4 regions of the Nocardiopsis sp. NPDC006938 genome follow, and region 3 is predicted to be linked to each of the others. Evidence: riboswitches for the same ligand, from Rfam matches in the RefSeq annotation. Region 3 holds a riboswitch; each other region holds the start of a gene.

Region 1 (7,025 bases), on a different contig from region 3:
AGGCCCGCGTGCGGTCGCTGCTGTTGCGCGGCCTGGAACGCTGGGCGCCCATGGCGCTGGGTCCCATGGGGGCGCTCGCCGTCCTGGCGGGGCTGCTCGGGGCCTGGCGGTCCCGTTCCCCGGCCGCGGAGGAGGACGGCGGGCCGGTGCCGGAGGCGGGGGGCGACGCGCCACCGGTCGCGAAAACCGGGTGACGAACCGGCGGAGGGGCGGTCATGATCGCACCGAACCGTTCCTCCGCATCCCCCGGAGACGCCGTGCCCACGGACCCAGCTCCCGCCGCCCCGCGCCCTCCGGCGGTACGCCGCCTGAGGGCGGCCGTCCTGCTCGGCGCGATCCTGCTCTCGTCGATGGGGGACGAGGTGGTGTTGGTCGCGGCGATCCTCCGGTTGGCCGAGACGGGGAACGCCCTGTGGGTCACCGCGCTGCTCACCGCCCAGATCGGCCCGCTGATCCTGCTCGCGCCCCTGGCCGGGGTCGTGCTGGACCGCTTCGACACGGGTCGGGTACTGGTGCTGTCCTGCGTGGGGCAGGGTCTGGCCATCCTCCCGGCGCTGTGGTTCCCCCACCCGGGGGCCCTGGTCCTGTGCGTGCTGGCGGTCAGCTCCCTGGCGGCCTTCGCCAACCCGGCGATCCTCACCCTCCTGCCGAGCGCGGCCGGTGAGCTCGCCCCGGTGCGCGCCCACGCCCTGTTCGAGGGGGTACGGGCCTCGGCCACGGTGCTCGGCCCGCTCACCGGCGGAGTGCTGGTCGGCCTCTTCGGGGTCGCCCCGGCCCTCCTGCTGGACGCGGTGAGCTTCTTCGCGGCGGCCACCGCGTTCCTGCTCCTGGGCGTGCGGCGCCCGGTCGCCCGGGCTCCGGGGCCCCTGTGGGCGGGCGCCCTCGACGGAGCCCGCCACCTGGCGCGCGCCCGGTTGTTCCGGGTCCTGCTGCCGGTCCTCCTGGTGGCCGTGGCGGCCACCTCCACCACCAACGTGGCGATGGTGTTCGTGGTGCGGGAGGTCATGGGGCACGGGGCCGGGATCTTCGGTGCGCTCACAGCGGGCTGGGGGGCGGGACTCCTGGCCGGTGCGCTGTCCGTGTCGCTGCTGCGCCCGGCACCGACCGGGCGGGCCGTGGCCCTGGCCGCGGCCCTGGTGGGCGCGGCGCTGGCACTGTGGGCGGCCTTCCCCGCCCTGGGAGTGGCCGCGCTGTGCGTGGTCGCGGCCGGGGCGGGCAACTCCGCCTTCAACGTCCTGCTCAGGTCGGTGGTGCACCGGCACACGCCCGAACCCCTGCTCGGCCGGGCCCACGCGCTCATGGGATCGCTCGTCAACGGCGGGTTCGTCGCGGGTTTCCTCGTGGCCGGGTGGTTCGCCGCCGACCACCCCCGGGAGCTGTTGGCCGCCGCCGGGTCGGTCGCCCTGCTCACCGGGCTGCTCGGCGCGCTGGCCCTGCGCCTCACCGGTGCCGACGGCGGGTCGGACGGGTCGGACGGGACGGGCGGGGGCTGCGGGAACGACGGCGCGCACGGGGAGGACCGGGGGCGGATCACGTAGGATTCCCCCCATGTGCGGTCGTTATGCCCAGTCCCGGAACGTGCACCAGCTCCAGTTGGCCTTCGCCCTTCCCGAGGAGGCCCGGGAACAGGAGGACGACCCGCGTTCCTGGCCCCCGCTGGAGGAACTCGACCCGGACTACAACATCTCGCCGGGCCGCCCCGTGTACGCCGTGCTCGGACCGCCGCCGCGCGGGGAGGGCACCGGTGCGCCGGGCCCGCGCACCCTGCACACGATGCGCTGGGGCCTGGTCCCCTCGTGGGCCAAGGACCGCAACGTCGGCTACCGGATGATCAACGCCCGCAGCGAGACCGTCGCGGACAAGCCCGCCTTCCGCACCGCCTACCGGAGCCGCCGCTGCCTCATCCCCGCCGACGCCTACTACGAGTGGCAGCTCCTCAACAAGGACGGCACCGCCGAGGCCAGCACCTCGCCCGCCACCGACCCGCAGCACCGCAGGCGCAAGGCCAAGGCGGCCAAGAAGCCGTTCTCCGTCCACTACGCCGGGGACGAACCCCTCGCCATGGCCGGGATCTTCGAGCGCTGGCGCGACCCCGAGGTCGACGACGAGCGGGACCCCGCCGCCTGGGTCTGGAGCTGCGCGGTCATCACCACCGAGGCCGCGCCCGAGCTCGCGCACATCCACGAGCGCATGCCCGTCGTGGTGCCTCGCGAGGACTGGGCCGCCTGGCTCGACCCGTCCAGCGGCCCCGACCGACTGGCCCGGGTGCTGCACGAGACCCCGGTGGAACGGTTCGCCGTCGACGAGGTCTCCACCGAGGTCAACAGCATCAAGAACAACGGCCCCGACCTGCTGGAACCGACCGCGGGCGACGGAGCCGACCAGCTGGAGACACTCTTCTGACCCCCGGAGGCCTGGACAGGCCCGGGGACGTCCTGTGTATGGTGTGCGAGGCCACGGGGGAGTGCTTTCCCCGGCCCGGGGCACCGTGATCGAGGTGTCCCGGCACGTTCGACGTGCGCACATGTGAATACGCAACGCGGGAGCTCGCGCCATGGCGGGCTGAGAGGGCGACTCGACGGTGTCGCCGACCGCAGAACCTGTTCGGGTAATTCCGACGTAGGGAGGCATGCCATGACGGCTATCGACGGTCGTGACGTTTCCACCACCGACGAGCACCGGGTGACCACAGGTCCCATCATGGGATCTCGCAAGGTCCACGAGGAGATCACCACCCCCGAGGGCACCACCCTCCGCGTCCCCCGCCGCCGGGTGGATCTCAGCAACGGCAGCCACTTCGATCTGTACGACACCTCCGGCCCCTACACCGACGACCACGCCGACATCGACGTCCACCGGGGGCTGCCGCGCACCCGTGAGAGCTGGGCGCTCGACCCCGTGAACGGCGCGGTCACCCAACTGGCCCACGCCAGGGCCGGAACCATCACCCCCGAGATGCGGTTCGTGGCCGCCCGCGAGGGCGCCGAACCCGAGTTCGTCCGCGACGAGGTGGCCATCGGCCGCGCCGTCATCCCGGTCAACCGCAACCACCCCGAGTCCGAACCGACCATCATCGGCAAGAACTTCCTCGTGAAGATCAACGCCAACATCGGCAACTCCGCGGTCACCTCGTCGGTACCCGAGGAGGTCGAGAAGATGGTGTGGGCCACCCGCTGGGGCGCCGACACCGTGATGGACCTGTCGACCGGCAAGCGCATCCACGAGACCCGGGAACGCATCGTCCGCAACTCCCCGGTACCCATCGGCACCGTGCCGATCTACCAGGCGCTGGAGAAGGTCGACGGCGACCCCACCCGGCTCACCTGGGAGATCTACCGGGAGACCATCATCGAGCAGGCCGAACAGGGTGTGGACTACATGACCGTCCACGCGGGCGTCCTGCTCAGGTACGTACCGCTGGCCGCCCGCCGCGTCACCGGCATCGTCTCGCGCGGCGGCTCCATCATGGCCGCCTGGTGCCTGGCCCACCACCGGGAGAGCTTCCTCTACACCCACTTCGAGGAGCTGTGCGAGATCTTCCGCCGGTACGACGTCACGTTCTCGCTCGGTGACGGCCTGCGCCCCGGCTCCATCGCCGACGCCAACGACGAGGCGCAGTTCGCCGAGCTGCGCACCCTGGGCGAGCTGACCCACATCGCCCGCTCCCACGACGTCCAGGTGATGATCGAGGGCCCCGGCCACGTGCCGATGGACAAGATCCGGGAGAACGTGCGCCTGGAGGAGGAGCTGTGCGGTGAGGCGCCCTTCTACACGCTCGGCCCCCTGGCCACCGACGTCGCCCCCGGCTACGACCACATCACCTCGGCGATCGGGGCGGCCCAGATCGGTTGGCACGGCACCGCGATGCTGTGCTACGTCACCCCCAAGGAGCACCTGGGGCTGCCCAACCGCGACGACGTCAAGACCGGCGTGATCACCTACAAGCTCGCCGCGCACGCCGCCGACGTCGCCAAGGGCCACCCCCGGGCCCAGGAATGGGACGACGAGCTGTCCAAGGCGCGCTTCGAGTTCCGGTGGCAGGACCAGTTCCACCTGTCGCTCGACCCGGAGACCGCGCAGTCCTTCCACGACGAGACCCTGCCCGCCGCGCCGGCCAAGACCGCGCACTTCTGCTCCATGTGCGGACCGAAGTTCTGCTCGATGAAGATCTCCCAGGACGTGCGCAGGTACGCCGAGGAGAACGGTCTGGACACGGTCGAGGCGATCGAGAAGGGCATGGCGGACAAGTCCGCCGAGTTCGCGGAGGGCGGCAACCGCGTCTACCTGCCGCTCGCCGACTAGCGGGCGACGGCCCCGGGCCCGTCGCCCCGCACCGGGCGGCGGGCTCGCCGGAGCAGTGAGTGGTGCCACCACAGCAGAAGCGGGGGCACCACCAGTTCCACCGCCATCAGCAGCAACAGCAGTGCGGCGGGAGGCCCGGCCACGGCCAACGACAGCACCCGCGCCAGACCGCCGAGCACCACCGCGCCGCACACCCAGCGCAGCGTCAGGCTCCGGTCCGCCGCGAGGGGGTCGCGCGCGATCCAGAGCAACAGCAGGCCCACGGCCAGGAACAGCGCGGAGAAGAAGCGGTAGTTGCTGTCCACCTCCGGGCTCACGGCGGTCTCCCCCGGCAGGGGAGCGGTGCCGAACAGGGTGTCGACGGCGCCGACCACCACCACGAACAGCGCGAGCAGGACGAGGAGGGTCCGGAAGGCCTTGGGGTGACGCACGGGGGGCTCCATCCGACGGGGGGTCTTCCTCCCGACCCTAGGCGAGCCCCCGCCGGGCCGCCCGGCGGGGCCTACCGGGGCCTGACGGCGCTGGCCACCAGGTGCACGCCGACGTAGTCGTCGGAGTCGGCGGCGTGCAGTTCCATCTCCACGAGCCGCGCCATCGAGCGGGGGTCGCGGGCCAGCATCATCTCCACGGTGGAGGCCGACAGGACCGTGCGCGGCTTGATCCACTCCAGTTCGAGCCCGGCCTCGGTGACCATCTCCGTGAGCTGTTCGGCGGTGAAGCAGCGGGTGATCGACCCGTCCGGCCAGGGCACCAGGAGCACGTCGGCGCTGGGGGCGTGGCTCAGCTCGGGCCAGGCGTCCTGCTCGGCCAGCAACGCCATGCCCAGCACCACCGAGTCCACGCAGATCAGCACCCGGCCGCCGGGGCGCAGCACCCGGGCCACCTCCGCCATGGAGGACTCGGTGGCCAGCTGCCGGGAGAACACCCGGTTGTCGGCGATCACCCCGTCGAAGGACCCCGGAGCGAAGGCCCGCAGGAACGCGGAGTCGCCGACCACGTGCCGCAGGCGTCCGCGGGGCGTGGGGCGCGGGACCACCGCCCGCCCGTTGACCAGGGTGAGGGGGCGGCGCATGGCCATGTCCACGGAGGGCAGCAGGGTGACGACGTCGTGACCGGCCGCCACGGCGCGGGGGGTCCCCTGGAAGTCGGGGCTGGACAGGTCGAGCAGCCGGGCGGGCCGTTCGGGGAGCCAGCGGCTGATCTGCGCCTCCGCGACCGCCCAGTAGAAGCGCCAGTAGTCCGAGAGTCGGTCGGTGGTGGCGAACTGGGCGGCGGGCGATCGGGGTCGGTCGGAGGCCGGAGTCGAGGACGGTCGCACGTGCACTCCTCTCCATCCTTCAGTGAGTCCTACCCGCACTCTGCCATGCCTCACCTTCGCCGACGCGCGCAAACGACAAAGTTCGGCCGGACGCCCCCACCTTCCGCCCGGACGGCGGAATCAGCGCGCGGGGGACGTTGTTGTCACCAGCACCGCCGGGGGGAGAGCCCCGGCAGGGGCCCGGAGTCGAGCCCGGGACGGCGACAGGGAAGGGGCGGGGTTCGGGACATGGCGACCGCTGGTGCGTGCCTTGAGCGCGAGGAAACGGCGTTGGCGCCACGCGGCGTCGACGCGCAGGTCGGGGGTGTGGGAACGTATCTTTGGGACACGGACACCCCACCAGGGACCAGCGCGAGGAGGCCGAAGGGCTTGGACCAGAGCCAGGAGACAGCCGGGGAACGGGACGAGCGGTTCGAGAGGGACGTGCTTCCCTTCCTCGACCAGCTCTACTCGGCGGCGCTGCGCATGACACGCAACCCCTCGGACGCCGAGGACCTGGTGCAGGAGACCTTCGCCAAGGCGTTCGGCTCCTTCCACCAGTTCAAGGCGGGGACCAACCTCAAGGCGTGGCTGTACCGCATCCTCACGAACACCTTCATCAACTCCTACCGCAAGAAGCAGCGGGAACCGAAGCAGGCCGGTACGGAGGACGTCGAGGACTGGCAGCTCGCCCAGGCGGCCTCGCACACGGCGGCGGGGCTGAAGTCCGCTGAGGCCGAGGCGCTCGAACACCTCCCCGACAGTGACGTCAAGCGGGCCCTACAGGAGCTTCCCGAGGACTTCCGGATCGCGGTGTACCTCGCGGACGTCGAGGGCTTCGCCTACAAGGAGGTCGCCGAGATCATGGGGACCCCCATCGGAACGGTCATGTCGCGGCTCCACAGGGGGCGGCGCCAGCTGCGCACCCACCTGGAGGAGTACGCGGTGGACCGTGGGTTCCTCCCCGCGACCAGGGCCGCCGAGGCCGCTGCCGTCGCGTCGGGGTCGTCGGCGGGGGGCCGGGGACAGGTGAGCGGTTCGGATCGAGGAGACCGGCGATGAGCGGCGGCCAGGACAAGTCGGAGACGGACACCCCGTGCAGCGAGGTGTTGGAGAAGCTCTACACCTACCTTGACGGCGAGCTCGCGGAGAGCGACTGCCCCGAGGTCAGGGCGCACCTGGACGGGTGCGGTCCGTGCCTGGACGAGTACGGCCTCGAGGAGGCCGTGAAGAAGCTCGTCGCCAAGCACTGCGGCTGTGATCCGGTCCCGCTGGACCTGCGGGACAAGGTCCTGGGAAGGCTGGCGCGGGCCCGCGACGAGCAGTTGGCGCGCGAGGCCAGGGCCGACGTCCCCGGGGCGCCCGCCTGAGGCGCGGCTGAGCCGTCGGCGGCCCGGGGCCGCGTGGACGGGGTGGCGAAAGCTGG
Region 2 (7,025 bases), on a different contig from region 3:
GCGGCCGACCTCGACCCCGGACAGTCGGCCACGCTGGCCGGGCTGGTGCGCGCCCCCTCCTTCTACGACCCGCTCAACAACCCCGAGGACGCCCGGGAACGCCGCGACCTCGTGCTCGACCGCATGGTCGACACCGACGCGCTCGACGCGCGGGAGGCCGAGGCCCACAAGGCGAAGGACCTGGGCATCGACCCCACCCCGCGCGGGGGCAGCTGCGCGGAGAGCGACTACCCCTTCTTCTGCGACTACACGATGCGCTGGCTGCGCGGTTCGGAACTGATCGGGGACACCGCCGAGGAACGCGAACAGCGGATCGTCCAGGGCGGTCTGACCGTGCGCACCACGCTCGACACCGCCGCGCAGGACGCCGCGCAGGAGGCCGTCGACGCGCGGGTGCCGAGCGAGGACTCCACCAAGTTCGCCGCCCAGGCCATGGTCGAGCCGGGTTCCGGGCGCGTGCGCGGCCTCGTGCAGAACCTGCGGTACGGACTCGACGACGAGGCGGTCGGGACCACGTCACTCAACCTCGCGGTGGACCAGGCGGACGGCGGGACCTCCGGCTACCAGGCCGGGTCCACCTTCAAGACGTACACGCTGGCCGCGGCCCTGGAGAAGGGGATGGGGTACGGCACCAGCTTCTCCTCGCCGAGGAACATGTCCGTCAGCGGGATGAGCGACTGCGACGGGGACGACAAGGCCGCGTGGAGCGTGCGCAACGCGGGGGAGAGCGACGACGGCGACCACAACATGATCAGCGCGACCAAGGGGTCGGTGAACACCTACTTCGCCCAGCTCCAGAAGCGGGTGGGGCTGTGCGAGACCTCGGAGATGGCGGAGCGGGCCGGAGTGCACCGCGCGGACGGCGGCGACCTCGGGGTGTGGAACTCCTTCACCCTCGGGGACCAGGAGGTGTCGCCGTTGAACGTGGCCGCCTCCTACGCGACCTTCGCCGCGCGGGGTGTGTACTGCGAGCCCCGGCCGGTGCGTTCGGTGGCCGTCGACGGGACCGACGAGGAGCTCAAGACCGCGTCGGAGTGTGATCGCAGGGTCGAGCGGGACGCCGCCGACGGGGTCAACCACCTCCTCCAGCAGACCTTCGACGGGGGGACCGCGAACGGCCTGGACCTGGGGCGGCCGGCGGCGGGCAAGACCGGCACGACGGACGGCGCCGCCTACGCCTGGTTCGCCGGGTACACCCCGAACCTCGCCTCCGCCGTGGTCGTGGGCGACGTGCGGGGCGGTGAGCAGAACCCGCTCCAGAACGTGACGATCGGCGGGCGCCACTACGGGATCGTCTACGGCGGCACGCTGCCCGGGCCGATCTGGCAGGAGAGTATGCGGGGCGCCACCGCGCACCTGCCCGAGGACGCGTTCGCGAGGTCGCCCAAGTCCTTTGGCGACCCGAAGACCGAGCCGCCGGAGCAGCGGGGCGGCGACGACGCCGGGGACGGACCGGGCGGCGGGGGTGACGAGGACGACGACGGTGGCGGCACGGGCGAGACGGGCGGCACCGGAGGGACGGGCGGTACCGAGGGCGGCGCCGGTGAGACGGACGGAACCGGCGCGACGGGTGACATGGGGGGCACCGACGGCGCGGGTGAGACCGACGGTTCGGACGGTGTGGGTGGGACCAGCGGTACGGGTAGCACCGGGGAGACGAGTGGTACTGAAGGGGCGGGAGAGACAAGTGGTACGGGCGAGACGGGTGGAACGGGGGACACCGGCGCGACGAGCGGTACGGAAGGCTCGGGCGGTACCGACGGCACCGGAGGCACGAGCGGCACCGGAGGCACGAGCGGCACCGGGGGCACGAGCGGTACCGGTGGCGAAGGGGACATGAGCGGTACCGGAGGTGACGACGGTACGTAGGGCCTGAAACGAAGGCGCTCCGCTCCGCCCGTCGTCCAGTGTCCTCCGAGGCATCCGGGGCCTTCGCGGGGCCGCTCCCCCCTGAGCCCTCCTGGCCGCCTGACTCGGGCCGCCAGCCCCCGGACACCGCGTCACTGCGCGGAGTTCGCCTGACGGGCGCCGGTGGGGCGGCCCGCTGACGAGAGGGCGTCCGGTGGCCGCTCGCGGAGGTGCCCCCGTGCCGCCGCGGCTCCGGACGGCTGTCCCGCACGGCTGTCCCGGGGCGGGCATCCCCGCCGGGGTCCGCGCGGGAGAGCGCGGGCGGGCCGCCGTCCCTGTCCGTACCGTCACCCGGTTCTCACATTCCGTGGCGGAAGGCCTTGACAGGTCTAGACCACTCTTGCTTAGGTGACGTCACCCCCCGCGGCGCGCGGTCGGACGCCGCGCCGCACCCTAGGAGTGTGATCACGTGATCCGACGTCTCCTGAGCCAGTTGGCCGCGCTCGGCGCGCTCGCGGCTGTGCTCGTCGTCCTTCCCGCCACCGTCGCGCAGGCCGCGGCCGTCTGCGCGACCGGCTGGAGCCCGTCCGCCGTCTACAACGGCGGCGGCCAGGTCTCCTACGAGGGCCGCAACTACACCGCCAAGTGGTGGACACAGAACGAGCGACCCGGAACGTCGGACGTCTGGGCCGACCAGGGGCCCTGCGGCGACGGCGGGGGCGGCGAGCAGCCCGCCCCCAGTGACTTCGTCGTCAGCGAGGCCCAGTTCAACCAGATGTTCCCGAACCGGAACCCCTTCTACACCTACGCCGGGCTCACCGACGCCCTGAGCTCCTACCCGGGCTTCACCAACACCGGCAGCGTCGAGGTGCAGCGGCGCGAGGCCGCCGCCTTCCTGGCCAACGTCAGCCACGAGACCGGCGGGCTGGTGTACATCAAGGAGATCAACGAGGACAACTACCCGCACTACTGTGACTGGAACCAGCCCTTCGGCTGCCCGGCCGGACAGGACGCCTACTACGGCAAGGGTCCGATCCAGCTGAGTTGGAACTACAACTACAAGGCCGCCGGTGACGCCCTCGGCATCGACCTGCTGAACAACCCGTACCTGGTGGAGCAGGACGCGGCCATCGCGTGGCGGACCGGCCTCTGGTTCTGGAACACCCAGTCCGGCGCCGGGACGATGTCGGGGCACACCGCCATCGTCGACGGTCACGGCTTCGGTGAGTCGATCCGCTCCATCAACGGCTCCATCGAGTGCAACGGCGGCAACCCCGAACAGGTCCAGAGCCGCATCAACACGTTCACGCACTTCACCCAGATCCTCGGGACCACCACGGGGTCGAACCTGAGCTGCTGACCTCGGGGCGCCCCCGGCGCCCGAGGAGGCCCTCGTCGGGGGCGCGGTCGGCGGTCACCGTCGCACGCGCCCCCGCTGGTGTGCCGGGAAGGACTTCATTGTTCGTCCTGTTTGCCCCATAATGGAGGCAATCCGACAGGGGAGCGCGTGAGCGCTGAGAGTGCGGCACCAGGCCGCAGACCCTTACACACCTGATCTGGGTCATGCCAGCGAAGGAAGTCGTAGGAAACCGTCACCGCGCGTGCGCCTTCCGCGCGCGCCCGGTCGGCGCTCTTGGCCACACGGCCCCTCGTCACACCGACGAAGGGACGTCAACCACCTATGAGTACAGCAAGCGACCGCGAGACCGGGCCCGGCACCGCCGACGAGCCGGGCGGCTTCGTCCAGGGGGTCCTGGCCGGGCTCAGGAGCTGGCGCACCGTCGACATCGTCGTGGCCTCCGTCATCGGCGTGGCGGTCGGCGTCGTCTTCTGGCTGTGGAACATCGTCTGGTCGGTCACCACGCCGCTGTTCGTCGCCTTTCCGCCCGGGCAGGCCGTCGTCTACGGCATGTGGATGATCTCCGGCGTGCTCGGCGGCCTCATCATCAGGAAGCCCGGCGCGGCCCTGCTCACCTCGATCGCCGCGGCCTCGGTCTCGGCGGTGCTGGGCACCCAGTGGGGGGTCATGGTGATCCTCGACGGAACCCTCCAGGGGCTGCTGCCCGAACTGGTCTTCCTCGCCTTCGCCTACCGGCGCTGGAACACGGGTGTGGCCGTGCTGGCCGCCGCGGTCGCCGGGATCTCCCCGGCCGTGCGCGACAACATCGCCTACAACGTGACCTGGCCGATCGAGTACCAGATCACCTACGGCGTGATCGTCGTGCTGAGTTCGGCCGTCATCGCGGGGGTGGGCGCGCGCCTGCTCACCACCGCGCTGGCCAGGGCGGGCGCGCTCGCCCCCTTCCCCTCGGCCCGGGGCTGACCCCGTGACCCGACCCGACACGCGCGGGGCCCGCGTCGAACTGTCCGGCTGGGGCTGGAGGCACTCCGGCCGCGGCACCCACGCCCTGCGCGGGGTGGACCTGATCATCGAACCGGGGGAGCGGGTCCTGCTGCTCGGCGCCTCCGGCGCGGGCAAGTCCACCCTGCTGCACTCCCTGGCCGGACTCACCGGCGAGGACGGTGCCATCAGCGGGGAGCGGGAGGGCTCGCTACTGGTGGACGGCGTTCCGGCCGACCGTGGTCGCGGCGGCACCGGGCTGGTCAGCCAGGACCCCGAGACCCAGCTGGTGATGGCCCGGGCCGGGGACGACGTCGCCTTCGGCCTGGAGAACCTCGGGGTGGAACGGGACCTCATCTGGCCGAGGGTCGAGCGCGCCCTGGGGGAGGTCGGTTTCCCCTACGGACTCCGCCACTCCACCGGCGCCCTGTCCGGAGGCGAGAAACAGCGTCTCGTGATCGCGGGCGCGCTGGCCATGCGGCCGCGCCTGCTGCTGCTGGACGAACCCACCGCCAACCTCGACCCGGCCGGGGCCGCGCTCGTCCGCGACCTGCTGTCGCGCCTGCTCGCCGAGACCGAGGCCACCCTCGTCCTGGTCGAACACCGGGTGGCCGACGTCGTCGACCTGGTGGACCGGGTCGTGGTGGTCGAACCCGGCGGCGGCGTGATCGCCGACGGCGCCCCGCACCTCGTGTTCGCCGAACACGGCCGGTCGTTGGCCGACCAGGGGGTGTGGATTCCGGGGAACGAGCCCGTGCCCGAGCTCACCCCCGGCCCCGGGGGAGCACCCCTGCTGGAGACCGTCGACGTCGCCGCGCGCACGCCCTTCCAGGTGGGAGTGCGCGCGGCCCCCCGGCGCACGGTACTCGACCACGTGAACGTCGCCCTGGCCGCCGGGACCGCCACCGCTCTGACCGGACCCAACGGCGCGGGCAAGTCCACGCTCCTCACCATGCTGGCCGGGCTCTCGCGCCCGCACCGGGGACAGGTCCTGCCGCGCGGCCCGCTGGCCGCCGCCGACCGCCGTCCGCTCGTACGCTGGCCCGCCCGGCGCCTGGCCCGCCACGTGGGCACGGTGTTCCAGCACGCCGAGGACCAGTTCGTCACGGCCACGGTCCGCGACGAACTCCGGTTCGCGCCCCTGCGCGCGGGGATGGGCGAGGCGGAGACGGACGCCTGGGTGGGCGAGCTGATGGAACGGCTGCGTCTGACCCGTCTGGCCGAGGTGCACCCGTACACGCTCTCGGGGGGAGAGAAGCGCCGGTTGTCGGTGGCGACCGCCCTGAGTTCCGGCCCCTCGCACGCCCCGGACGTGCTGGTGCTGGACGAACCCACCTTCGGGCAGGACACCCGCACCTGGACGGAACTGGTGGAGCTGCTCGGCGTCCTGCGCGCCGAGGGGCGGGCCGTGGCCATGGCCACCCACGACACGCTCCTCCTGCGGCACCTGACGGACGTGGAGGTACGGGTGGCCGGAGGGCGCGCGACCCGCGTCGGGACGGTCGCGTCCACCACGGCACGAGAGGGGGACGCGTGAGCGCCCGCGACGACACCGCGCCGAACGGGGCGGGCGGGGACACCCTGACCCTGGACGTCCCCGAGGGGGGCGGCGCCCGCTACTGGCTGACCGGCCTCAACCCGGCCGCCAAACTGCTGGCCGCCCTGATCATCGGGATCGGGCTGATTCCCGCCGTGGACGCCGTCACCGGCGGCGTCGTGCTGCTCGCCGTGCTCCTCACCGTCCCGTTCAGCGGCGTGGACCGGCGCACCCTCCTGGTTCTGGGCGGCCCCTTCGTGCTCATGGGGCTCAGCAGCGGGGCGGTCAACTACCTCTACGGAGAACAGGGGCTGGAGGGCGCGGCGGGCGCGGCGGTGCGCCTGCTCGCCATCGCCCTGCCCGGTCTGCTCGCGGCGGTCAGCAGCGATCCCACGGAGATGGCGGACGGTCTCGTCCAGCGGCTCCGGGTCCCCGAACGCCCCGCCATGGGAGTACTCGCGGCGCTGCGGCTCATCCCGCTCCTCGCCGACCAGTGGCGGACCATCACGCTGGCGCGCAGGGCGCGCGGGCTGGAGGCCGGGCGCAACCCCCTGCGCATCGTGTCGCTCTTCTTCGGGCGGCTCTTCGCGCTCCTGGTGCGGTCGATCCGTACCGGGACCCTGCTGGCCACCGCGATGGACGCGCGCGCCTTCGGTACCGGGGCGCGCACCCGCGCCAGGCACAGCCGTTGGCGGACGGCCGACACCCTGCTGTTGGCCGGGACCGTCCTGCTGTTGGTCTGCGCCTACGCCCTGTCGGCCCGCCTGGGGACCCTGGTGCTCCTGTTCCGCTGACGCGGGTGGTTAGGTATGCAGCGGACACTGACGTCGAAGCGAAGAAGGTGGAGAACGTGGGCGAGTTCGTGCGCGTCGAGGCCGACCCGGAGAACCCCGGCGTGGCCGTCATCCGGATCGACCGTCCCAAGGCGCTGAACGCGTTGAACGGCACGGTGACCCGGGAGATCGCGGAGGCGGCGGCCGCCGTGTCCGCGGACACCTCCGTGCGTGCGGTGGTGCTCTACGGCGGTGAGCGGGCGTTCGTGGCCGGGGCCGACATCAAGGAGATGGCCGACCTCACCCACGCGGGCATGTTGGAGTACTCGCGGGCCCTCCAGAACGCGTTGACGGCCGTGGCGCGCATTCCCAAGCCGGTGGTCGCGGCGATCAGCGGCTACGCGCTGGGCGGCGGCTGCGAGCTGGCGCTGTGCGCCGACTTCCGGGTCGCGGGCACCAAGGCGAAACTGGGTCAGCCCGAGATCCAGCTGGGTGTCATCCCCGGCGCGGGTGGTACGCAGCGGCT
Region 3 (7,025 bases):
GTCGCCCGGCTCCTCGGCTCCGACCGCCGCGCCGCCGAGGAACGCGCCCGCGACCTGCTCGCCGACTTCGACCTCACCGCGGCCGCCGACCGCCGCGCCGGAACCTACTCCGGGGGGATGCGCAGGCGCCTGGACCTCGCCGCGAGCCTGGTCGGCTCCCCACCGGTCGTCTTCCTGGACGAACCCACCACCGGCATGGACACCCGCAGCCGCCAGACGCTGTGGGAGACCGTCACCGGTCTCGCGGAGCGGGGCACCACCGTCCTGCTCACGACCCAGTACCTGGAGGAGGCCGACGTGCTCGCCGACCGGATCGCCGTTCTGCACGGGGGCGTGATCGCCGCCGAGGGCACCGCCGACGATCTGAAGAGGCGGGTCGGCCGGGAACGCGTCGAGCTCACCCTGGAGGACGGCGGCACCGAGTGGCTGCCCGGCGACGGCACCGCCGAACACCTGCGCTCGCTCCTGAACGAACGCCACAGCGCGGGCCGCCCGGTCGCCCGGGTCACCACGCACGCCCCGACCCTGGACGACGTGTTCCTGGCCCTGACCGCGCCGACCGCCACCGACACCGCGAAGGGACGAACGGCATGATCACCCTCCTGCGCACCGAGGCCGTCCTCACCCGGCGCGGACTCACCCACTCCCTGCGCGACGTCGACAGCATGGTCACCGCCGTGGTCGCCCCGGTCGCCGTCATGCTGCTCTTCGTCACCGTCTTCGGCGCGGCCGTGGAGGGGCTGACCGAGGGGGCGTCCTACGTGGACTACGTGGCCCCGGGCGTGATGCTGCTCTGTGCGGGGTTCGGGGCGTCGATGACCGCCACCGCGGTCCACTCCGACCTGGCCACGGGCGTGGTCCGGCGGCTGCGGACGATGCCGGTGCGCGCCTCGGCGGTGGTGACCGGACACGTCGTCGCCGGAGTGCTGCGCAACCTGGTGTCGACCCTGCTGGTGCTGGGCGCTGCCCTCGCGCTCGGCTTCCGCCCCGAGGCTTCGGCCGCCGGGTGGGCGTGGGCGGCGGTGCTCGTGACCGCCTACGTCGTGCTGCTCACGCTGGCCGCCGCCGCGTGGGGACTGGCCGCGCGCTCGGCGGACACCGCCGGGATGTTCGCGTTCGTCGCGCTCTTCGTGCCCTACCTGTCCTCGGCCTTCGTCCCCGTGGAGGGGCTGCCGACCTTCCTCCGGGGGTTCGCCGAGCACCAGCCGGTCAGCCTGGCCATCGAGACCCTGCGCGAGCTCACCTCGGGGGTCCCGGTCGGCGACCAGGCGGTGCCCCTCACCCTCTGGTTGGGCGGCCTGACCCTGGCCGCCCTGGTCCTGACCCGCTGGCTGTTCCAGCGGGCCGGGCGGCGCTGACCGCGCACCGGCCCCGTCGCCTCCCGGTGGACGGGCCCCGCGAGGGGCACGGGACGGCGCACGGGACGGCCCCGGGAACCGCTGGTTCCCGGGGCCGTCGTCCGCACACCGTCAGGCGGTGTCGCGCCGCGCGGTCAGGCGGGCCCGCAGCGCGCTCGCCGCGGCGCGGGGGTCCTCGGCCTCGGTGATGGCGCGGACCACGACCACCCGGGCGGCTCCGGCGTCGAGCACCCGGTCCACGTTGTCCAGGTCGATGCCGCCGATCGCGAACCAGGGACGGTCCGAACCCAGGGCCGCGGCGCGTTCGACCAGTTCCAGACCGGCCGCCGGACGCCCCGGCTTGGTCGGGGTCGCCCAGGTCGGGCCCACGCAGAAGTAGTCGCTCCCCGGCTCTTGCGCCGAGCGCGCGGCGGCCACGGGGTCGTTGTTGGAGCGCCCGATCACCGGGTCGGCGCCGATCACGTCGCGCGCCAGGGGCACCGGGAGGTCGCGCTGGCCCAGGTGCAGCACGTCGGCGCGCACCGCCCGGGCGATGTCGGCGCGGTCGTTGACGGCGAGCAGGGCGCCGTGGCGCTCGCACACCTCCCGAAGGACCTCCAGTGCGGCCAGTTCGTCGCGGGCCTCCAGCCCCTTGTGCCGGAGCTGGATGATGTCCACGCCCCCGGCCAGGGCGGCGTCCGCGAACTCCGCGAGATCACCGCTCCCGGTCCGGGCGTCGGTGCACAGGTACAGAAGGGATGCGTCCAGGCGCTCGCGCAGGCTGGTTCCGTGGCTCGTCCTCACGGCCCCCACCCTAGCCAACGGCCCGGGGCCGCCACCGTGCGGTGCGTGCCTCCGGGCCGTGCGGGGTGTCAGAAGGCCAGGCCCTGGGCCCGGCGGCGGACCTCCGTGCCCCGGTTCTCGCGCATCGCCTGGATCGGCGTGCCCGGCAGGGTGTCGTCCGGGGTGAACAGCCAGCGCAGGGCCTCCTCGGTGGAGAAACCGGCGTCGGTGAGCAGCACGATGGTGCCCGGGAGGCCCTTGACCAGGTCCTCGCCGTCCAGGAAGGCGGCGGGGATGGAGAGCTCACCGCCGCGCACCACGCCCATCAGGCGGTTCTCGCGGATGAGGGTCTTGATGCGGTTGGGGCTCACGCCCAGCGGCGCGGCCGCCTCACGCAGGGTCAGCCATTCGCCGACGAGTTCGTCGAGTTCACGATCGCTTTGTGTCACCTCACCAATCTGCCACACCCGACCGGGCGCCGGTGACCGTCGCGCCCCGTGCGGGCTTCCTGCCTGGGAGATCCCCGCCACGGCGGGCCCGGACGGGCTGATCTAGGATGGGGCCGAACAGACACGTCCCGCGGGAGCCGGGTGGACCCGGCTGAGAGGGAGGCTCGCCGCCTCCGACCGCACGAACCTGATCCGGGTCATGCCGGCGAAGGGAGTGGAACACGGCGCCGTGCGCAACGACGAGGTTCCCCCACAGAAGACGATTCATCCCACCAGTGGCGTGGTCGTGGTCGGCGGCGGCGTCGTCGGCCGGGTCACCGCCTGGCGCGCGGCCCAGCGCGGCCTGACCGTCACCCTGGTCGAACCCGACCCCGTGACCGCGCCCTCCTCCGCCCGGGCCGCCTCCGCCGTCGCCGCGGGGATGCTCACCCCCGCCACCGAGGCGGTCTTCGGCGAGGAGGAGCTGATGGAGTTCGGGGTGCGCTCGGCGCGCCTGTACGACGACTTCGTCGCCGAACTCCAGGAGGCCAGCGGGGTGGACGTCGGCCACCGCCGCACCGGCACCCTGCTGGTCGCCTTCGACCGCGACGACCTGGCGGTCCTGACCGACCTGCACGCCCTCCAGCGACGCCTGGGCATCCCCACAGAGCGGTTGACCAGCCGTGAGTGCCGACGCCTCGAACCCACGCTCGCGCCCGGGGTGCGCGGCGGGGTACTGGCTCCCGAGGACCACTCGGTGAACCCGCGTTCCCTGCTGCTCGCCCTGGCCCGGGCCGGAGAGGGCGCGGGCGTGCGCGAGCTCCCCGGGCGTGTGGAGGAAGTCTCCTCCCCCGGCCCCGGTGGCGCGCGTCTGGGCGTGCGGCTGGCCGACGGCGCCGAACTCCCCGCCGACCAGGTGGTGCTCGCCGCAGGGTGCTGGGGCGACCGTGTGCGGGTGCCCGAACCGGTGGTGCCGCCGCTGCGCCCGGTCAAGGGGCAGCTGCTGCGCGCCCGGGTGCCCGCCGGGGAGCCCCCGCTGGTCACCCGCACCGTTCGCGGTCTGGTCCGCGGGTTCCCCGTCTACCTGGTGCCCCGTGCCGACGGCGAGGTCGTCGTGGGGGCCACCCAGGAGGAGCTGGGCCACGACACCTCGCTGACCGTGGGCGGGCTCTGGCAGGTCCTGCGGGACGCCCGCGAACTCGTCCCCGGGGTGAGCGAGCTGGAGGTCGTGGAGACCTGTGTGGGTCTGCGGCCCGGCTCCCCCGACAACGAACCCCTCCTGGGCCCCACCCGGGTCCCGGGACTCCACCTGGCCGCCGGACACTTCCGGCACGGGGTCCTGCTGGCCCCGGTGACCGGCGAGGTCATGGCCGAGGCCCTCACCACCGGCGCGCTCCCCTCGTACGCGCGCCGGTTCTCAGCCGGCAGAAGAACGTGGGAGTAGCAGTGGAACTGATCATCAACGGACAGGCGCGGGACAGCGCGGCGAGCACCGTGGACGGGGTCGTGCGCGCCCTCACCGGAGCCGGGGAGGGCGCCGTCCCCGGGGGGATCGCCGTCGCCGTCAACGACGAGGTGGTGCGCCGCACCGCCTGGACCGGCACCGCGCTGTCGCCCGGCGACCGCGTGGACGTGCTCACCGCGGTACAGGGAGGCTGAACCATGACGCAGACCACCGAGGCGCCGACAGCCGGGGACCACACGGGCGGGGACCCGCTGGTCATCGCGGGGGTCCCCTTCGGTTCCCGCCTCATCACCGGCACGGGGGGAGCGCCCTCCCTGGAGGTCCTGGAAGAGGCGCTCCTGGCGTCGGGGACCGAGCTGACCACCGTGGCCATGCGCCGGATCACCCCGGGCACCCAGGGGTCGGTGTGGGACGTCCTGGACCGCAACGGCATCCGCCCGCTGCCCAACACCGCCGGATGCTTCACCGCCGTGGACGCCGTGCGCACCGCCAGGCTGGGCCGCGAGGCCCTGGGAACCGACTGGGTGAAGCTGGAGGTGGTCGCCGACGAGCACACCCTGCTGCCCGACCCGGTGGAGCTGCTCGACGCCGCCGAAGCGCTGGTCGACGACGGTTTCACGGTTCTGCCGTACACCAACGACGACCCCGTGCTGGCCCGCCGCCTGGAACAGCTGGGCTGCGCCGCCGTGATGCCGCTGGCCGCGCCGATCGGTTCGGGGCTGGGCATCCGCAACCCGCACAACCTGGAGCTGATCGTCGAGCGGTCGAGCGTCCCGGTGATCGTCGACGCGGGTATCGGCACCGCCAGCGACGCCGCCCTGGCCATGGAGCTGGGGTGCGACGCGGTGTTGTTGGCCACGGCCGTGACCCGCGCCCAGGACCCGGTGCGGATGGCGTCGGCGATGCGCGACGCCGTGCGCGCCGGGCGCGGCGCGCGGCTGGCCGGGCGCATCCCGGTCCGCCGCCACGCCAGGGCCTCCAGCCCCGACGTGGTCTGAGCCCAAACGGACCGGACCGCCGTCGCGGGCCGCGTCGGGGGGCGGACCCGGCACCCGGCGCCTCCGCCTGCGGCGACGCGCCCGCGAGGCGCCCTCCGTCACGACACCGACACGCGGCGTGACCTTCGGGTTTGGTCCCGTCCCCTACCGTGGGAGGGGTGCGTGTGCCGTGAGCGGCACCGCACCTCCAGACCGCCCAGGCGCGGGACGCCCCGAACCGACCCTCCGGTCGGCCTCCACGACGGTGGACACGGGGGCCGCCGCGACCGTGAACCGCGGGGCGGAACCGACACCGGCTTCCGCTAGGGTGTCGGATCGACACCAGGTGTCGGGTACGCGCCACCGGCCGCGAACGCCCGCGCTCCCCGCAGCAAGGACACAACTCCGCCGTGGACATGACGACTTCCGACCCGCTAGTAGGCGCGACGCTGGACCGTCGCTACTTCGTCGAGTCAAGGATCGCCGGTGGCGGTATGGCGACCGTCTACGTCGCCCACGACCTCAGGCTGGACCGACGGCTGGCCCTCAAGGTCATGCACCCCTCCCTGGCGCAGGACCCGACCTTCGTCCAGCGCTTCATCAACGAGGCCCACTCGGTCGCCAAGCTCTCGCACCCCAACGTCGTCCAGGTCTTCGACCAGGGCGAGGACCAGGGGCACGTCTTCCTGGCCATGGAGTACGTGCCCGGGCAGACCCTGCGCGACCTCCTCAAGGCGCACGGGCGGCTGGCCCCGAAGCAGGCCCTGAACTTCATGGCCTCCGTGCTGGCCGCACTGGGCGCCGCCCACCAGGCGGGGATGGTGCACCGCGACGTCAAGCCCGAGAACGTGCTCATCAGCAAGGACGGTCGGGTCAAGGTCGCCGACTTCGGCCTGGCCCGGGCCGTGGAGCAGTCCAACCAGGGCCTGACCCGCACCGGGACGCTCATGGGCACCGCCGCCTACCTGGCGCCCGAGCAGATCGAGAAGGGCACCGCCGACGCGCGCAGTGACGTCTACGCGGCCGGGATCATGCTCTACGAGCTCCTCACCGGCGGGCAGCCGCACACCGGAGAGACACCGATCGCGATCGCCTACCAGCACGTGACCGAGGACGTCCCCCGCCCCTCCCACTTCCTGCCGAACCTGCCACCCGAGGTCGACGCCCTGGTCACCAAGGCCACCGAGCGCGACCCCCGGTACCGGCCCGGCAACGCGGGCCAGTACCTCGCGAAGGTCCTGGACGTCCTGCGGGCCCTGCCGGACACCGCCGCGGGCTCCGGCGCACCGCTGGCCCCCGTCGCCCCCCAGGCCAACTCCGCGGCCACCATGACCGCTCCCCAGCTCATCGCCGGGGGTGCCGGTCCCGGCACCGAGAACGCCACCATGGTCGTCGACATGAACGGCGCCGACCTGGGCCGGGACGACTACGACGACGACGGCTACGACGACTACCCGGACCGGGGCGGGTCGTGGTTCTCGCGCAACCGCCTCCTCGTGGTCGGCGCCGTGGTGACCGCCCTGGTCGTGGGTGTGGCGGGCTGGTGGTTCCTGCTCGGACGCTTCGAGTCGGTCCCCGACGTGGTCGGGCTGTCGCCCGAGGCCGCCAGCGAGCAGATCCGCGCCTCCGGGCTGGTCGTGGAGGTGTCGGACGACCGCGTGTACAGCGACGACGCCGCCGCCGGAGAGGTCGGCGGCACCGACCCCGAGGTCTCCACCCGCCTCTCCCCCGGCGACACGGTCACGGTGTTCCTGTCCAAGGGCCCCCAGAACGTGTCCATGCCCGACCTGGTGGGCGACGACGTCGCCAACGCGCTCAAGGCGCTGGAGGACCTGGGCTTCGACGACGAGAGCATCGTCCAGGAGGAACAGGACTCCCCTGACAACGCCCCCGGCGAGGTGCTGGGCACCAGCCCCGAGGCCGGGCAGGACGCCGACCGGGAGGGGACGGTCACCATCACCGTCAGCAGCGGCATCCCGGTACCGAGCCTGGCCGGTGAGAAGCGTGAGGACGCCGAGCGGACCCTGAGCGACCT
Region 4 (7,025 bases), on a different contig from region 3:
ATCGGCCACCGTCTGCGCGGCGGCCTCCTCGGGGTGGCCAGCGAGATCTGGTCCAGCCCGGCCGCGCCGGTCCAGCAGGCGGCCGCGCACGCCTTCGCCGAACCCGCCGAGCTGCGCGACCACGTGGACCGCAGCCGCCGCCTGCACGGGATCGTCGCCCGCGCCGTCGCCGACGTCTTCTCCGGGGCCGGGGCGCTCGTGGCGCCCCCCACGGCCGCCTTCTACCTCTACCCGGACTTCGAACCCGTCCGGGAGCGGCTCTCGGCCCTGCACGGGGTGGACACCGGGCCGGAACTGACCGGGCTGCTCCTGGACCGCTTCGGGATGGGGGTGCTTCCGGCCGTCGAGTTCGGCGAGAGCCCCGCCGCGCTGCGGATGCGCGTGGCGACCAGCCTCCTCTACGGGGACACCGAGGACAAGCGGTACGCGGCGCTGTCCGCCGAGGACCCGCTGGCCCTTCCGTGGGTCAGGGGCCACCTGGACCGCCTCTCCGAGGTCCTCGGATCGCTCCTCGCGGAGTCGCCCAGCGCCGTGATCCCGGCGCCCCAGCCGGTCGCCCAGCCGGTCCACTGACCGCGCGACGGCACCCAGGTCGTGCCCGCCTCACTGTTACGGGGTGAGGCGGGCACCAAGGACGGGACCCTCCCTCTCTCTCCCAGGGAGGGCCCCGTCATGCTCGCCCCCGCCGCGGCCCCTCCTCCAACGGCGGCGCCCGGAGCGTTCACGCGCTCCGCGCCGCCACCCGGTCGCGGCGGGCGGCGAGTTCGCGACTGGGCGCGATCACCGCCCGGTAGTGCTCCACCAGTTCCTCGTTGACCGACCGCCACGTGCGGTGCTCCACCGAGGGGCGCGCCCCCGCGGCGAGTCGGTCCCGCACCCGCCGGTCGTGGACCAGGCGGCCCACCGCCACCCGCAGCTCACGGACCGAGTCCGCGCCGTACAGGAAGCCGTTGCGTCCGTCGGCCACCAGGTCCACGGGGCCGCCCGCGTCCGGGGCGACCACCGGAACGCCCGAGGCCAGCGCCTCCTGCACGCTCTGGCAGAAGGTCTCGTCGGCGCCCGTGTGCACGAACACGTCCAGCGACGCGTACAGCCTGGACAGGTCCCCGCCGGTGCGCTGCCCGGTGAGGACCGCGCCCGGCAGCAGCCGACGCAGGCGGGCCCGTTCCGGGCCGTCCCCGACCACCACCAGGCGCAGGCCCCGCAACCGGGCCAGGTGGGCGAGCAGGTGGACCCGCTTGTCCCGGGACAGGCGGCCCACGTACCCCACGATCGCCTCGCCGTTCGGAGCCAGCCTCCGGCGCAGCTCCTCGGAACGGTGGTCGGGCGAGAAGCGCTCGGCGTCCACACCCCGCCGCCACAGGCCGAGCCGGGGGAACGCCCGGCCGGAGAGCGTCTCCAGGGTGGCGGAGGAGGGGGCGAGCGTACGGTCCACCGCGGAGTGGAGGCGGTGCAGGTGCGCCCACAGCGCCTCGCCGCCGGGCAGACCGTAGCGGCCCGCGAAGCCGGGCAGGTCGGTCTGGAACGCGGCCACGGTCGGCAGCGCCCACCGACGGGCGACGTCCACCGCCGTCGCCCCGAAGAGCGCGGGGGAGGCCAGGTGGAGCACGTCGGGTGCGAACGCGCGGATCGCGGCGGTCATGGTCCGGCGGGCGGGCAGGCCCATGGAGAAGTCGCGGTACAGCGGCAGCGGCACGGCGGGCATCCGCACCACGGGGAAGCCCGCGTAGGAGGAGGGCCCCGGCCCGGGGGCCAGCACGAGCGCGCGGTGGCCCTCGGCGGCGAGGTGCTCGCTGACCCGGCACACGGAGTTGGTGACCCCGTTGACCTGGGGGAGGAAGGACTCGGTCACGATGGCCACGCGCAGGGGCGGCCGGTGGTCGGAGGGCGGGGGTGTGGGGGACATGCGGGGCTCCCAACGCCGAGGTGTCACGCCGAGTGGCGGCTGCCTCCGACGCTAGGGTCGGGGAGTGAACCCGGGTCGCCGGGCGGGAGAACCTCGCCCGAAGGCGCGCCCCGGGTTGGCCGATCAGGTGGTGACACCGTCCGGACGGTCGCCTGACCGCCGGATGACCCCGCCTCGGCCGTGATCGCCGAACGTGACCGACCGAACGCCCCAAGGAGCCGTGTGGTGACACTCGTGGAATGGTCCGAACTGGTCCGAGCGGAACTGGACCTGGACGAAACGGACCCTCTTCAGAAAGCCGACGTGGACCGCGTCCTGGACCTCGCGCGCGACGCCGCCCACTCGGTCGCCCGACCGGCGGCCCCGCTGACGACCTACCTGTTGGGAGTGGCCGTGGGCCGGGGGGCCGACCCGGAGGTCGCGGCGGCCGTGCTCAGCCGCCTCGCCCTGGCCCGGGCGGAGGAAGCGGGCGGGGCCGAGAGCGGAGAGGGGTAGCTCCCCCTGAGAGGACCGGGATCAGGACACGTGAAAAAGACGTGTTAGGTGGCCGTAATAAGCATTCTGACCTCGTGTGATGCGTTCGTTACGCGCCAGTGCCATTCTTTCCCGATACCGAACGGTACCCACCGTTTCCAACGTGTTTCCGTGGGTCCCGGTTCCCCTTCACACCACAGTCTTCCCCTACCCCACGTAATCACCGAAAGAGAGGTCCCCCCGTGGACCACCTCCTCGAAATGGCCGAAGTCCTGCGGGACGTCATCTGGGGCCCGTACGTCCTCATCCCGCTGCTGCTCCTGACCGGTGTCTTCCTGACGATCCGGTTGAACCTGCTCCAGTTCACGAAGCTCGGCCACGCGCTCTGGCTCGCCTTCGTCCGGCGCAAGGAGGACCACCACCAGGCCGAGGGCGACATCTCTCACTACCAGGCGCTCAGCACGGCCCTGGCCGCCACCGTCGGCGTCGGCAACATCGCCGGTGTCGGCCTGGCCATCGGGATCGGCGGGCCCGGCGCGCTGTTCTGGATGTGGCTCACGGGCCTCGCGGGCATGGCCACCAAGTACAGCGAAGCCCTTCTGGGCGTCAAGTACCGGGTCAAGGACGAGAAGGGCGAGCAGGCCGGCGGCCCGATGTACTACCTCCGCAACGGGCTGCCCGGCCGGTTCGGGTACTTCCTCGGCGGCGCCTTCGCGATCTTCGGCGCCATCGCCGCGTTCGGCATCGGCAACGGCACCCAGGCCGAGGCCGTGTCCAGCTCCCTCAACAACGTGACCGGCGTCGACCAGCGGATCATCGGCGTGGTCCTGATGGTGCTCGTCGCCATCGTCATCCTTGGCGGGATCAAGAGCATCGGCCGCTTCGCCTCCGCGATCGTGCCGTTCATGATCATCGGGTTCATCTTCATGAACCTGCTGGTGCTGATGATCAACTGGGAGCAGATCCTCCCCGCCTTCGTGCTCGTCTTCACCGACGCCTTCACCGGCACCTCGGCCGCCGGCGGATTCGCGGGCGCCGGCCTGATGCTGGTCATCCGCACGGGTGTGGCCCGGGGCATCTTCTCCAACGAGTCCGGCCTGGGCACGGGCGCCATCGCGGCGGCCTCCGCCAAGACCACGCAGCCGGTCCGCCAGGCCATGGTGTCGATGACGCAGACCTTCATCGACACCATCATCATGGTGACCCTGACCGCGCTGATGATCATCACCTCTGGCCTGTGGAACGCGAACGTGAGCGCCGGGTTCGACCCCGACGACAAGGGCGTGCTGCTCACCTCGGGTTCGATGGAGCAGGGCCTGTCCATGCTCAGCCCGGCCCTGGGCACCTTCGGCGTCGTCTTCATCGCCTGCGCCGTCGCGGTCTTCGCCTACACGACGATCCTGGGCTGGTCGTACTACGGCGAGCGCTGCATGGTCTACCTGGCCCAGGGCAGGCGCACCCTGGTCCTGCCGTACCGCCTGCTCTTCATCGCCGTCGTGTACGTCGGAGCGACGGCCAGCGTCGAGTCGGTCTGGCTCTTCAGCGACATCGCCAACGGGTTGATGGCGCTGCCCAACCTCGTGGGTCTGATCCTGTTGTCGCCGGTCGTGGTGGCGGAGACCCGCAAGTTCTTCGGCCACCCGCAGTGGCGCAACCCCGACGTGATCATGGACGACGTCAGCAAGTAGTCCGCGTGCGGCCCGGGACGGCGTCCCGGGGCCACGACGAGGGGGACCGGCCGCGACTGCCGGTCCCCCTTCGCGTTGCCGGGCGGCTACCACCAGGCGTGGAAGTGGTGCACCGGCCCCTGCCCGCCGCCCGCGTCGATCTCGTCGGCGCGGCGCAGGGCCTCGGTGAGGTAGGCCTTGGCGTCGGCCACGGCCGTCACCGCGTCCGGCCGCTGCGGCAGCAGGGCCGCGATCGACGAGGACAGGGTGCAGCCGGTGCCGTGGGTGTTGCGGGTGTCCACCCGCCCCGCACGGAACTCGACGGGCTCGCCGACCCCGTCGACCAGCAGGTCGACGCTCTCAGCGCCCGGCAGGTGCCCGCCCTTGAGCAGGACCCGGCGGGGGCCGAGCCCGAGCAGGCGCTCGGCCTGGTCGCGCATCTCCCCGAGGGTGGTGGCCTCGGCCTCGCCGAGCAGGTCGGCCGCCTCGGGGAGGTTGGGGGTGAGCAGGTCGGCGCGGGGCAACAGGACGCTCCGCAGCGCCTCGATGGCCGACCGTTCCAGGAGGCGGTCGCCGCTCTTGGCCACCATCACCGGGTCCACGACCACGTTCGGGAGCCGGTGGCGGTCCACGGCGGCCGCGACGGCCTCGGTGACCTCGGACGTGGACAGCATGCCCACCTTGACCGCGTGCACGGTCGCGTCGGTGAACAGGGTGTCCATCTGGTCGGTGACGAACGACGCGGGGACACCGTGCACTCCGGTGACCCCGCGTGTGGACTGGGCGGTCAACGCCGTCACCACGGTCATCCCGAAGACCCCGTGGGCGGAGAACGCCTTCAGGTCGGCCTGGACGCCCGCGCCTCCGCTGGGGTCGCTTCCGGCGATGGACACGACGTTGTACGCGCTCATTGGCGTTCCTTCGCTAGTACGAACTAGGGCAGGTTCGACGGGTGTGCTCTCAGCCGGAAGGACGCTTCCGGCACCCCGCGCCGCCGGGGCCTCGCGGCCCCGGCATCGGTATTGGTTTGTGGTGGTTCCGACTGTAGTGGACGGTTCGCAGGAGCGGACCGGGGGCTCTAGACGGAGACGTCCTGACGGGCCTCCACCCGCTGCTGGGCGAGCTTGCGCTGTTCCCAGACGATCATGCCGACGACCACCACGAAGCCGCCGACCGCGAAGGCGAGCGTCACGGGGACGTCGGTCATCGGCAGCAGGTCGCGGTTCTCGTCCTGCCACGGCCACAGGGCGCGCAGCGAACCGGCCATGAGACCGGTGAGCACCACCAGGGTGATGTGGTGGTGGTTCTCCAGCAGGAACTGGAGCACCTTCACGAACAGCGCCAGACCGGTGATCATGCCCAGCACGAAGACGGTGATGTAGGGCAGGTCGGCGGCGCGCAGGGCGGCCATGGTGGGCTCGTACAGGCCCAGGGTCAGCAGGATGAACGACCCTGACAAGCCGGGCAGGACCAGCGCGCAGATCGCGACGGCCGCCGCGAAGAAGACCACCACGGGGTGGGTGGGCAGGTTGGCTCCGGGCAGGCCGGTGAGGAGGAACGCGAGTACGGCGAACACCAGCGCGACCGCGTAGTGCCAGGCCTTCCACTTCTTGCCCGCGCCGGTGTAGGGAATCCACAGGCAGGCCAGGACCAGGCCGAAGAAGAGCGCGTAGGCGTACTGCGCGTACACCTCGACCAGCGGGGCGAGGAAGACCGCGGCCAGGATGAGCGCGACGGCCATGCCGATCAGGGCGGGGACGAGCACCGGCCAGTCGACCTGGCGGAACTGCTCCTGGGCCCGCTCCTTGCCCTTGCCCCGGGGGACGTCGGTGACGTAGCGCTTGATGCCGCTGACCACGTGGCCCGCGCCGCCGATCAGCTTGTCGTAGAGGCCGACCATCAGCGCGACGGTGCCGCCGCTGATGCCGGGAAGGGCCTCGGAGGTGCCGACGGCCCCGCCGCGCACCGCGTTGAAGATGTAGGAGCCTACTGACTTGGCCATGTTGTCGGGCGCGGGCCCGGGAGAGTCCCGGGACGCGGCGCCGTCCTCCGTCCTGATGGGGCCGCCGACACGGTGTCGATGCCGGTCGGCGGTGTCAAAGGGGTGCTGTGTCGCGCGGGTCGCGGGGGCGACCTCCACCGGTTCGACGCCCCGGCCCGCGCTGATGTGTGCCGCCCGGGCCGTGCGATGGGGGAGGAGAGCCGACAGGCCCCGGGCCGGGCAGTGCCGATTCTAGCGGCGCCGGGCGGGGCCGAGACGTCCGAGCGCCCTGATATTCGGGGTTTTGGTCAGGTATTCGCCCGTCAGGTCCGGAGTCCGAAAACAGAACGTGACAGGCGGCCCCGAACCCCGTCTCAGTTCCGGCGCGACGCCGACAGCGGAGCGAGCGGGACGGCGGGCGCGGCGGGGTCCTCCCCGGCCACCGACGCGGCCCACCGGTAGTCCTGCTTCCCCACCGCCGTACGCCGCACCCGGTCCACGAAGTGCACGGTCCGGGGCACCTTGAACCCCGCCAGGCGCACGCGGCAGTGCGCCCTCAACGCGCCCTCGTCGGGGGCCGAACCCGAGGCCAGCGAGACCAGGGCCGTCACCCTCTGCCCGAGCCGCTCGTCGGGGGCGGGCACCACGATCACGTCCTCCACCGAGGGATGGGCCTTCAACACGGCCTCCACCTCTTCGGGATAGACCTTCTCTCCGGCGGTATTGATCACCACGCTGCCCCGGCCCAGCAACACGATGGAACCGTCCGCCGCCCGAGTGCCGTAGTCGCCCGACAGCGCCCAGCGCCGCCCCTCACCGTCCGTGGGGAACGTGCGGGCGGTGGCGATCGGATCGTTGTAGTAGCCCAGCGGAATCCGGCCGGTCCGGGCGATCCGGCCGACCTCGACCGACCCCGGGGGCAGCGGCCTCAGGGCGCCGTCCAGCACCGCGATGCTGCCGCCCATGGTGAAGCTGCGCCGGTCGGCGGAGTCCGCGA

Evidence for each region. A riboswitch is a leader RNA that binds a small molecule or an ion and turns the genes downstream of it on or off. The one in region 3 is predicted to bind thiamine pyrophosphate.
Region 1: another riboswitch for thiamine pyrophosphate. It lies ahead of thiC (phosphomethylpyrimidine synthase ThiC); the one in region 3 lies ahead of thiO (glycine oxidase ThiO).
Region 2: another riboswitch for thiamine pyrophosphate. It lies ahead of ACFYL4_RS18515 (ECF transporter S component); the one in region 3 lies ahead of thiO (glycine oxidase ThiO).
Region 4: another riboswitch for thiamine pyrophosphate. It lies ahead of thiD (bifunctional hydroxymethylpyrimidine kinase/phosphomethylpyrimidine kinase); the one in region 3 lies ahead of thiO (glycine oxidase ThiO).

Annotation. Positions count from the first base shown of each region.
Region 1 is NZ_JBIAGA010000002.1:319,324-326,348, forward strand. Features, by position in the region: gene ACFYL4_RS04350 (DUF3068 domain-containing protein) at 1-194, shown strand, start outside; gene ACFYL4_RS04355 (MFS transporter) at 258-1,538, shown strand; gene ACFYL4_RS04360 (SOS response-associated peptidase) at 1,549-2,403, shown strand; TPP riboswitch at 2,530-2,645, shown strand; gene thiC (phosphomethylpyrimidine synthase ThiC) at 2,635-4,302, shown strand; gene ACFYL4_RS04370 (DUF4345 family protein) at 4,299-4,733, opposite strand; gene ACFYL4_RS04375 (methyltransferase domain-containing protein) at 4,805-5,626, opposite strand; gene ACFYL4_RS04380 (sigma-70 family RNA polymerase sigma factor) at 5,990-6,661, shown strand; gene rsrA (mycothiol system anti-sigma-R factor) at 6,658-6,969, shown strand.
Region 2 is NZ_JBIAGA010000012.1:63,044-70,068, forward strand. Features, by position in the region: gene ACFYL4_RS18505 (transglycosylase domain-containing protein) at 1-1,869, shown strand, start outside; gene ACFYL4_RS18510 (glycoside hydrolase family 19 protein) at 2,318-3,208, shown strand; TPP riboswitch at 3,336-3,443, shown strand; gene ACFYL4_RS18515 (ECF transporter S component) at 3,530-4,171, shown strand; gene ACFYL4_RS18520 (ABC transporter ATP-binding protein) at 4,176-5,726, shown strand; gene ACFYL4_RS18525 (energy-coupling factor transporter transmembrane component T family protein) at 5,723-6,520, shown strand; gene ACFYL4_RS18530 (enoyl-CoA hydratase-related protein) at 6,568-7,025, shown strand, end outside.
Region 3 is NZ_JBIAGA010000022.1:4,796-11,820, forward strand. Features, by position in the region: gene ACFYL4_RS24600 (ATP-binding cassette domain-containing protein) at 1-594, shown strand, start outside; gene ACFYL4_RS24605 (ABC transporter permease) at 591-1,358, shown strand; gene thiE (thiamine phosphate synthase) at 1,470-2,141, opposite strand; gene ACFYL4_RS24615 (Rv2175c family DNA-binding protein) at 2,210-2,569, opposite strand; TPP riboswitch at 2,691-2,800, shown strand; gene thiO (glycine oxidase ThiO) at 2,769-3,992, shown strand; gene thiS (sulfur carrier protein ThiS) at 3,995-4,207, shown strand; gene ACFYL4_RS24630 (thiazole synthase) at 4,211-5,011, shown strand; gene pknB (Stk1 family PASTA domain-containing Ser/Thr kinase) at 5,401-7,025, shown strand, end outside.
Region 4 is NZ_JBIAGA010000001.1:460,809-467,833, reverse strand. Features, by position in the region: gene ACFYL4_RS02075 (pyridoxal phosphate-dependent aminotransferase) at 1-573, shown strand, start outside; gene ACFYL4_RS02070 (glycosyltransferase family 4 protein) at 722-1,906, opposite strand; gene ACFYL4_RS02065 (DUF6457 domain-containing protein) at 2,132-2,401, shown strand; gene ACFYL4_RS02060 (alanine/glycine:cation symporter family protein) at 2,623-4,068, shown strand; gene thiD (bifunctional hydroxymethylpyrimidine kinase/phosphomethylpyrimidine kinase) at 4,155-4,958, opposite strand; TPP riboswitch at 4,947-5,046, opposite strand; gene ACFYL4_RS02050 (DUF368 domain-containing protein) at 5,126-6,049, opposite strand; gene ACFYL4_RS02045 (acyl-CoA synthetase) at 6,403-7,025, opposite strand, start outside.